One region of the Shewanella sp. DNRA4 genome, then DNA from elsewhere that is predicted to be linked to it. Evidence: predicted binding sites of a transcription regulator. Region 1 holds the regulator's gene; the other holds the start of a gene.
The links. Region 1 encodes ArgR, which controls arginine synthesis, uptake and breakdown. Its sites were predicted from a motif close to ANTGAATANNTATTCANT; they were not measured.
Positions count from the first base shown of each region.

Region 2: a site for ArgR is predicted at 3,013-3,030, ahead of HG547_RS02425 (YjiH family protein). Genes of this name have one in related genera too.

Region 1 covers NZ_JABAIP010000014.1:130,466-134,898, reverse strand. Annotated here, with positions in the region: gene HG547_RS16125 (Dyp-type peroxidase) at 1-255, shown strand, start outside; gene HG547_RS16120 (LysR family transcriptional regulator) at 320-1,222, opposite strand; gene HG547_RS16115 (NAD(P)-dependent oxidoreductase) at 1,342-1,974, shown strand; gene argR (transcriptional regulator ArgR) at 2,096-2,566, opposite strand; gene mdh (malate dehydrogenase) at 2,856-3,791, shown strand; gene HG547_RS16100 (DUF393 domain-containing protein) at 3,887-4,276, opposite strand.
Region 2 covers NZ_JABAIP010000002.1:105,778-110,210, forward strand. Annotated here, with positions in the region: gene HG547_RS02415 (SMI1/KNR4 family protein) at 299-676, shown strand; gene HG547_RS02420 (hypothetical protein) at 745-1,080, shown strand; gene HG547_RS02425 (YjiH family protein) at 1,574-2,932, opposite strand; gene HG547_RS02430 (DUF998 domain-containing protein) at 3,635-4,354, shown strand; gene HG547_RS02435 (U32 family peptidase) at 4,370-4,433, opposite strand, start outside.

The DNA.
Region 1 (4,433 bases):
GTAAACCTCAAGGATGAAAACGGCAAGTCCATCGAGATTTTGCGCCAGAGCATGCCTTACGGCTCGCTCAAAGAACAAGGCTTGATGTTTATTTCAACCTGCCGCACGCCGGATCACTTCGAGAAGATGCTCCATAGCATGGTGTTTGGTGATGGTGCGGGTAATCATGATCACTTGATGCACTTCACCAGTGCGTTAACTGGCTCGTCGTTTTTCGCCCCAAGCTTAGATTTTTTGATGCAATTCGATAATTAACCCTTCGCAAATCGCGACTAAACGCACTGAGCCTTAAAGCCTCAGTGCGTTTTTGTTTGTGGGCTTAACTCGCCGCTGTCCACTTATTGATATCGAGTTGCCATTGCTGAGCGGTAAAATCGATAAAGGCGCGTACTAGCGCTTGTTGGTAACTGCGAGATAAGTACACGGCCCACAGGGTTTGCCCAGGCGCCGTGTATTCTGGGAGCACTTCTTGCAGTTGACCGCTGGCCAGATATTGATTAGCTAAGTCACAGGGCAAGTAGGCAATGCCATGCCCACGCAATGCGGCGCTGACCAGCACTCCCATTTCATTGGCCATCAGATTCCCCATAGGTTTTATCAGCTCACTCTGTTGCTCCTTGAGTAGCTGCCAATGTTGCTGCGAACTATGGATAAGGCAATTATGGCTGAGCAGATCGTTAGGGACGGTTAACGGCTCGGCTTGAGACAAGTAACTGGGCGCGGCGCACAGCACAGCATCTATGCTCATCAATTTACGGGCAATCAAATTCTCATCGGGCTGCTCGGTATAGCGCAGTGCCACGTCCACCCGCTCATCCACTAATTGAGCAAAACTATCCGACATTAACAGCTGAATATTGACCTTAGGGTGCAATTTTATAAAGCGATCGACCACATCAAACAGACTGTGCTGCCCAAGTCCGACGGGTGTGGCAATACGAATACTGCCGACTAATTCAGTGTTATGACTATGGGCGCGGCTTTCCATTGCGGCGACTTCACTCAGCACCCGTTGACAATATTGCAGGGCTTCTTCACCCTGCAAGGTCAGGCTAACGCTGCGGGTGGTGCGGTGTAGCAGGCGTAAACTGAGCCACTGCTCAATTTCTTGAATATGGCGAGAAACCTGTAAACGACTGAGATCGAGGTGTTCTGCGGCCTTAGTAAAGCTGCCACAGTTGGCCACTTCGATAAAGCTACGCATGGCGGCGATTTTATCCATATATAATTACACCCATTAGTATCTCAATCTGAAACAATCCTGCTCATTTATCGATATTTATCACGCTAAGTATCGCAAGTAAACTGGTCTCAATTTAAATCAGCAGTGAGACTTATCAAATGAAAATTGCAGTATTAGGTGCATCGGGTTGGATTGGCGGAACCATTTTAAATGAAGCCTTAAGCCGTGGTCATGACGTCGTCGCCTTAGTGCGTGACCCAAGCAAGCTTGGTGAAACGGCGGCAGAAGTGCGTAGTGTTGACCTGACTCAGCCATTAACCGCTGAAACCTTTGCAGGCGTGGATGTGTTAATTGCTTCAGTGGGCGGCCGCGCCGAGCAGAATCACGGCTTAGTGGCGAAAACAGTTAATAATCTATTAGCCGTATTGCCACAGGCTAAAGTGCCACGTTTATTGTGGGTTGGTGGGGCAGGTAGTCTAGAAGTGGCACCGGGAGTAACTTTGGTTTCAAGCCCAGATTTCCCGCCTGCCTATAAGGATGAAGCTCTGGCTCAAGGTGAAGCATTAAAGGCATTTCGCGCCGCCAACACCACTGTTAACTGGACTTTTGTCAGCCCAGCGGCAGAGATCTACCCTGGTGCAAGCGAAGGCTCTTACCGTTTAGGTGGCGATAGCTTCTTTACCGATGCAAATGGCCGTAGCCGGATTTCGGTGAGTGATTACGCCAAAGCCATGCTCGATGAAGCAGAAAAAGCGGCGCATCCCAATCAAAGGATCAGTGTGGCTTACTAAAGCTGAGGAGATTCGGCTAAATACTGTAACGTAAGCGGGACACAAGCCCTGAAATTAGGGTAATGCTGGACTGAAAAGCGTACAGTGGAAATAGAACAGGTCAGCAAGCTGACCTGTTTTTTTATTCTGCGTAGTTGAATAAAGATTTGATGGTTTCCAAGGTATCGGCGATATCTTGAATGCTAGATGGACAAATAAAGATCGTATCGTCACCCGCAATGGTTCCCAAAATCCCTTCAGGTTTACCGATGGAGTCTAACAAACGAGCAATTAATTGTGCGGCGCCTGGGCTAGTGCGGACAACAATCATCGCTTGGTTATGGTCAACATCGAGTACTAAATTCTTTAACGGGCTGCCCGCAGTGGGCACGCCTAATTCGGCAGGTAAGCAATAAACCATCTCCTGCTTAGCGTTGCGAGTGCGCACGGCACCGAACTTGCTGAGCATACGAGACACTTTAGATTGGTTTATATTAGTAAAGCCTTCTGCTTGTAAGGCGGTGACGATTTCACTCTGGGAGCCAAAGCGCTCCTCTTTTAAAATCGCCTTAAAAATTCTAACAAGGTCATCCTGATTCTTGGTCGTTTGCATAGTCTTATTCTTTATTCAAAAAAACAGGCTTATTCTGAATAGTTTTGGTTAAACTGTCAACAAATAACCATAATGACTGAATAAAAATGCAATTAACTCACTTCGTGCTAATTCATTTATAAATGTATTTGTTGAACTAGAGTAAATATTCAACATTGCAACGCGCTGTTTTAGTAAATCTTTGAATCAACGACTAAGGGATAATTGAAATTAGCGTGACATTCCAGTAATGTGACGCCAACGCAAAATAGATCCATGTCACAATATCCGAGAAATAACGGAGATAACTATGAAAGTTGCTGTACTTGGTGCTGCTGGTGGTATCGGCCAGGCTCTTGCCCTACTGTTAAAAACTCAATTACCTGCGGGTTCTCAACTGTCTCTATACGATATCGCACCGGTAACTCCGGGTGTTGCGGTTGACTTGAGCCATATCCCAACTGCGGTTGAAATCAAAGGTTTTGCTGGTGAAGATCCAACGCCTGCCCTCGTGGGTGCTGACGTTGTGCTTATCTCTGCTGGTGTTGCACGTAAGCCTGGTATGGATCGTTCAGATCTGTTCAATATCAACGCAGGTATCGTTCGCAACCTGATCGAGAAAGTGGCTGTTACTTGCCCTAAAGCGCTCGTGGGTATTATCACTAACCCAGTAAACACTACAGTTGCTATTGCTGCTGAAGTGCTGAAAAAAGCAGGTGTTTACGATAAGAACCGTTTATTCGGCGTGACCACTCTGGACGTTATCCGTTCTGAGACTTTCATCGCTGAATTAAAAGGCTTAAACGTTGCTGACGTTAAAATCAACGTGATCGGCGGCCACAGTGGCGTGACTATTCTGCCATTACTGTCTCAAGTTGAAGGCGTGACTTTCTCTGATGAAGAAGTGGCTTCTTTAACTAAACGTATCCAAAACGCGGGTACTGAAGTGGTTGAAGCTAAAGCCGGTGGCGGCAGCGCGACGCTGTCTATGGGTCAAGCGGCATGCCGTTTCGGTATGTCTCTGGTTCGTGGTCTGCAAGGCGAAGCTAACATCGTTGAATGTGCTTACGTTGACGGCGGCAGCGAGCACGCTGAATTCTTCGCTCAACCAGTATTGTTAGGCAAAAACGGTATCGAAAAAGTACTGCCTTACGGTGAAGTGAGCGCATTCGAAGCTAACGCCCGTGATTCTATGTTAGATACACTGAAAGGCGATATCAAACTAGGCGTTGATTTCGTTAAGTAATTCTTCTGAATTATGAGAAAACGGAGCCGAATGGCTCCGTTTTTTTATGCTTTAAACTTTGTTCTCTAAACTGGGGTTCTTAATCTTGAGTCTCGCTATTTAGGGAGTTGGCATTGGCTGTCACAGCGGGCTTTACCCATCAGTAGATAGGAAATACGGTATCTGTGCTTGGCGAATCTCAGATAGCACCAATCCGCAATAGGTTTGATAAGCGGTAAGCGTAGCACTTGTACCCAAGGGCGAGTGCCTGTTAGCGCCCATGCTTTGCAGGTGACATCGAGCCCGAGCAGCACTTGGCCGGAGGCGGTTTCGCCATGGAGAATGGTATTGGCGTAGTCTTTATCGATATAGCTGAATCTTGAGCTGAAATTGTCAGCATTAAGATCCACCAGTTCAATTCTATCGTCGGGATCGCGCGCTTTGAGTTGACGCATTTCGGCGCTACATAAAGGGCAATTGCCATCGAAAAAAATCCGCAGTTCCATTAGGTCTACCTCTTACTGTGTGTCCCTGAGTATACGCAGTTGTTAGGCATTTAGATCGACATGTTTACGGTTTTAATTGTTATACACTCTTGGCTAGAGGCATTAAGCTATTGCGATGAGTGACGTGATTGTGTGATTACGTGATTGTGCGATTAAC
Region 2 (4,433 bases), on a different contig from region 1:
TTTACCCAATGTTTGGCCCTACCGTAAAGCGACTAACAATATATGGATATACAGTCGTATTTAAATTTAGATGCTTTTGAGTGTTTTTAAACTCATTAGTTTGCGCGTTTATCCAGACTAAAATTTATAAAACCCTTAAAAATCATCCGTATAAACTTTCCCAAAATTAGTTAATAGGTTTGGAAAACGCGCATGCGCGTTTTTCCGGATGGTGTATTAGATAAAAAGCTGATAAGTTCTTTGCAATACAAACTGTTAATGGTGCGCGTTTTTTACTGGTCTAATGAGGTAAACGCGCATGCGCACTAATAAAATGTTATGTGAAAATATTATGAATCATATAGTCGAAGTAGAAAAATATTTTGGGTGCACTCTACCTAAAACCTATCGACAATTCCTTTTGTCCTTCGACAAAGAGCTGGACGGAGATGTTTACCTTTATTTGCCAGATATGCTTATTGAGAGAAATGAGTGCTATCAAACAAAGGAATACGCTCCAGACTATATTAATATCGGTAGTGATGGCGGTGGTATGGCATTTATTCTTAAACTTAGTGATCAAGATCCGAAAGTTGCTCTTATAGATCATGGAAGCATGGACCCTGAGTTAAGTGAGTTTGTTTGTAGCAGTTTTAGTGAATGGGTGGCCTCAGATTTTGAATACGATGAAGAGTAATCACATAACCAGGCCATCAAAGACCGCCCACAAAAGGCCGTGGGCTGGACTCGCTTCGCTCGCCCTTTATGGCGGCGTTAGCAGGAAAAGGTTTAAACGTGAGAATTTCAATAATACCTGAAGACGGATGGGCCAATTTTGAAAGCTCTAAGGGCATTGAAACGCTTATATGGGAAACCTTGAAATGCCGAGATGTTGGTGGCACTTGGGAATATCATAGTTTTACAAGCAACAGTTCTTTTTGGAGTTGTGGGGCCAGCAGTTTAGCTTTGCAATTTGAAGATGATGAATGTAGCAAAGTACAAAATATTGAACTGATAAATCCAGCTCCCCAAAGCGCAGAATTAAATCAGCTAGTTGAATTATTTGAAACGCAGTATGGCCTTATCAGCAATCGCTGCTAACAATCGCCAGCACAAATGCGCCCGTTGGGCGCTCGACTCGCAACAAGTTGCTCGCGTGTGTGGCGGGCGTTAATCCATAGAAATTTTAATTCGAAACTCACTAATTCGAGCTAAAAGTCTAACTCGAAAATGTCCCAAAACATGCTGCGTATTTCTTTTTAAAACTTACAGATTACGCCAACGCTAAATAGGTTAGCCATGGAGGTTTGCGAGACGACCGTCCGCCCCATGGACGGGGCGGTCGAGCATCCACGGATGGACTCGCTGCGTGTCGTCGAGCAAATACCATGGGTCGCCCTTTTATATTGAACGTTCTTTTGTCCCAACTGAGTTATGTGATGATGAGTGGAATTTGTACGACTAACCCACACCCAACGAAGTAATCAAAACAGCCTGTTTGTGTATGAGTTCGTTAATGAATGCATTTATAAGTGATACAAAAAAGGGGAGTCAGTTAATCTGACTCCCCTTGATATTTAAGGTGATGTTGCGCTTAGAACAGCAGGTGAGCCACCCCGGCAATCACTGGCAGAGTCACTAAGGTACGCAGTACGAACACGACAAATAGCTCAACAAAATTCACTGGGATCTTACTGCCAATCAGCAGTGCGCCCACTTCGCTCATGTAAATCAGCTGAGTTACAGATAACGCAGCAATCACAAAGCGGGTCATATCCGATTCGATAGAGCTGGCTAAAATCGACGGGATAAACATATCGGCAAAGCCGACAACGATGGTTTTAGAGGCTTCGGTCGCTTCAGGGATATGCAGCAGTTCCAGTAACGGAATAAACGGCATACCTAAGTAATTGAAGATGGACGTATGCTCGGCGATGATCAGCGCCGTGGTACCAATGGCCATTACTACAGGGAGAATGCCAAATATCATATCGATAACGTTTTTAATACCTTCATTTAAGACGGCTTTGATACCACCAGCACTGGCCGCTTTCTCGAGCGCTTTATCAAAGCCCCAAGAGAGTGCGCCGTGTCCTGCGGGGATCATCTCATCATCGGGTTGACGTGGCGTATCGTCGATATAGTTATCCTTCTTCCACGACAGTGGCGGTAACTTAGGTACAATCACGGCCGCCGCAAAACCCGCTAAACACACAGTCAGGTAGAAGGGCACAAACATATGCTCTAACTTCACCTGAGAGATCACTACTAAGCTGAAGGTAATTGACACCGCCGAGAAGGTGGTACCGATAACCGCGGCTTCCCTTTGGGTGTAAAAACGCGCTTCGTATTGCTTGCTGGTCAGCAGGATCCCAACGCTACCATCACCTAACCAAGAGGCCATACAGTCGATGGCGCTGCGACCTGGCAGGTTAAACACTGGGCGCATCACTTTAGTCAGCAGGGTGCCAAATAGCTCTAATAGACCGAAGTTTAATAGCAGTGGCAGCAACATACCGGCGAAGATAAACACCGAGAAGAGTACGGGTAACAGGTCGTTCAGCACTAAGGCACCGGTACTTGAAGAGTTAATCGCTTCGGGGCCAATGCCAAAGTAGGTCAGCACGATAAAGACAGCGCCAACGACACGGGTGGTAAGCCATAGCGGGCTGATGTTGAGTAAACCATTGAGGAAGTGATTGTTCAGCACAAACTTAGGTTTGAGTAACTTTGTCAGCACAGAGGCAAAGGCCATGGCGACAACAATCACTGTCACGATTAAGGTTAATACATCGCTTAACACGCTTTGCAGTGCTTTAGAGATGATTGCGATTGGAATAGTTATCGCATCGTTATAGCTGATAGGGGTCATAAACAGCAGCAGACCGATCAGCGAAGGGACGATAAAGGTGAGTATCGTCTTAATGTTGCGGTTTTTATGTTCAGTAGCCAATGGTGTACACCTTAAAGTACGAGTCGCACAAATAAACTTGAATAAATGCTCTCTCAAAACCGCATTCTTTGCTGGGGTGAGGTGCATTTTCATTCAACTCAAAATCGAGAAGGGGGAAGATTACTCGCTTAGCGCCGCCATGTAAAACGATTCGGAAATTTGTTTGAGATAAGCAGCAAAATAGCATAGTTATTTGGGCGATTTCTAATGAATGATTTGGGTGCGAAATTACGTTTTGATGCGATTTATTTTAATTGAATCAAGTGATTACATTGTTATGTTGCGAATTGTTTATTGAGTTGTTTTGCTCTTGGGGTTATTGGTTTTTTTGTGATATTTTGTTCAAAATTTTCTCAATGGATCTTCACTAAATACACTTTTAGATGCTTTTTTGTCCATGAATCGTATCGGGGCTTCAGTTGTTGCTAACTTAATGTGAGCGAACTAACACTGGTGGCAATGATGGGTTAACCTTTTGGGACGATACAGCGATAATTGAATTTGTTGTGATTATTTATTCATTTTTAACTTTGAATTTGCATATATTTTATTGAAAAATGACTAAATTCCGAGTGTTTTTGCGATGACTAAAAAATCGCGAATAGTGATGAAATAAAATATTACGCTAAAGAGGATGGGGGCCGCTTTAATTCTTTGTAATTCCATGTAAGTTAGTACTACTTTGGTTTGGCTAAATTATCCATGACTGTTATAAAAATGAATATGGCGACAAGGGGCTCGGCACTTGCCACTAAGTTTGGTTTTCTTGGTATTTTTGGATTGATGCTGGGGATCTGTGTGGCAGTATTCGGATTTGATTACTCTGAAACACGCTCCTTCAATTTTTTAAATCATACACTGAGTGAATTGGGAACCTATGGCCATTCTAGCTTTGCCGTGGTGCTCAATGGCGGTTTATTTTTTGGCAGTTTAAGCGTTGTTTTTTATTGTCTTTCCTCCCTACAGACTGTAAGCGGGTTTTGGGGGTATCCTTTCTTTTGCGCTTTAGCACTGACGTTTTTAGCCTTGGCCTGTGTTGGGCTATTTCCGGTCAATGTGTATCACTTGCATATCCTCGCACTTAAATGGTTTTTCTACTTTGGCAGCTTAAGTGCAATTTGTTATCTACTATGGGTGGGATTCGGCTCGCAGCACCGTCAGCGCTTGACGATATTATTAGCGCTGTTGGTATTGCTCAGTATGATGACTTTTCTCTATGTGCCGCTGTTAGCATTGGGCTTAACGGAAGGAGACAGACCTTTCTATCAAGAAATGGTACTGCAATTGCCAAGGCCCGATTTATGGTGGCCTGCATTGCTGGAATGGATTGGGCTTGGGAGTCTATTAAGTTGGACGGTGGCGCTGCTATTAACGCCACCATCATGTATCCCCACATTGACCCAGGAGCAAACGCTTGAGTGAAGTAGGCTATGTCTTTTATCTGACTAAGGATTTTAGCCCTGCTTCGCCAAACCAGTAGCCATTACAGTGCTCATCGCTA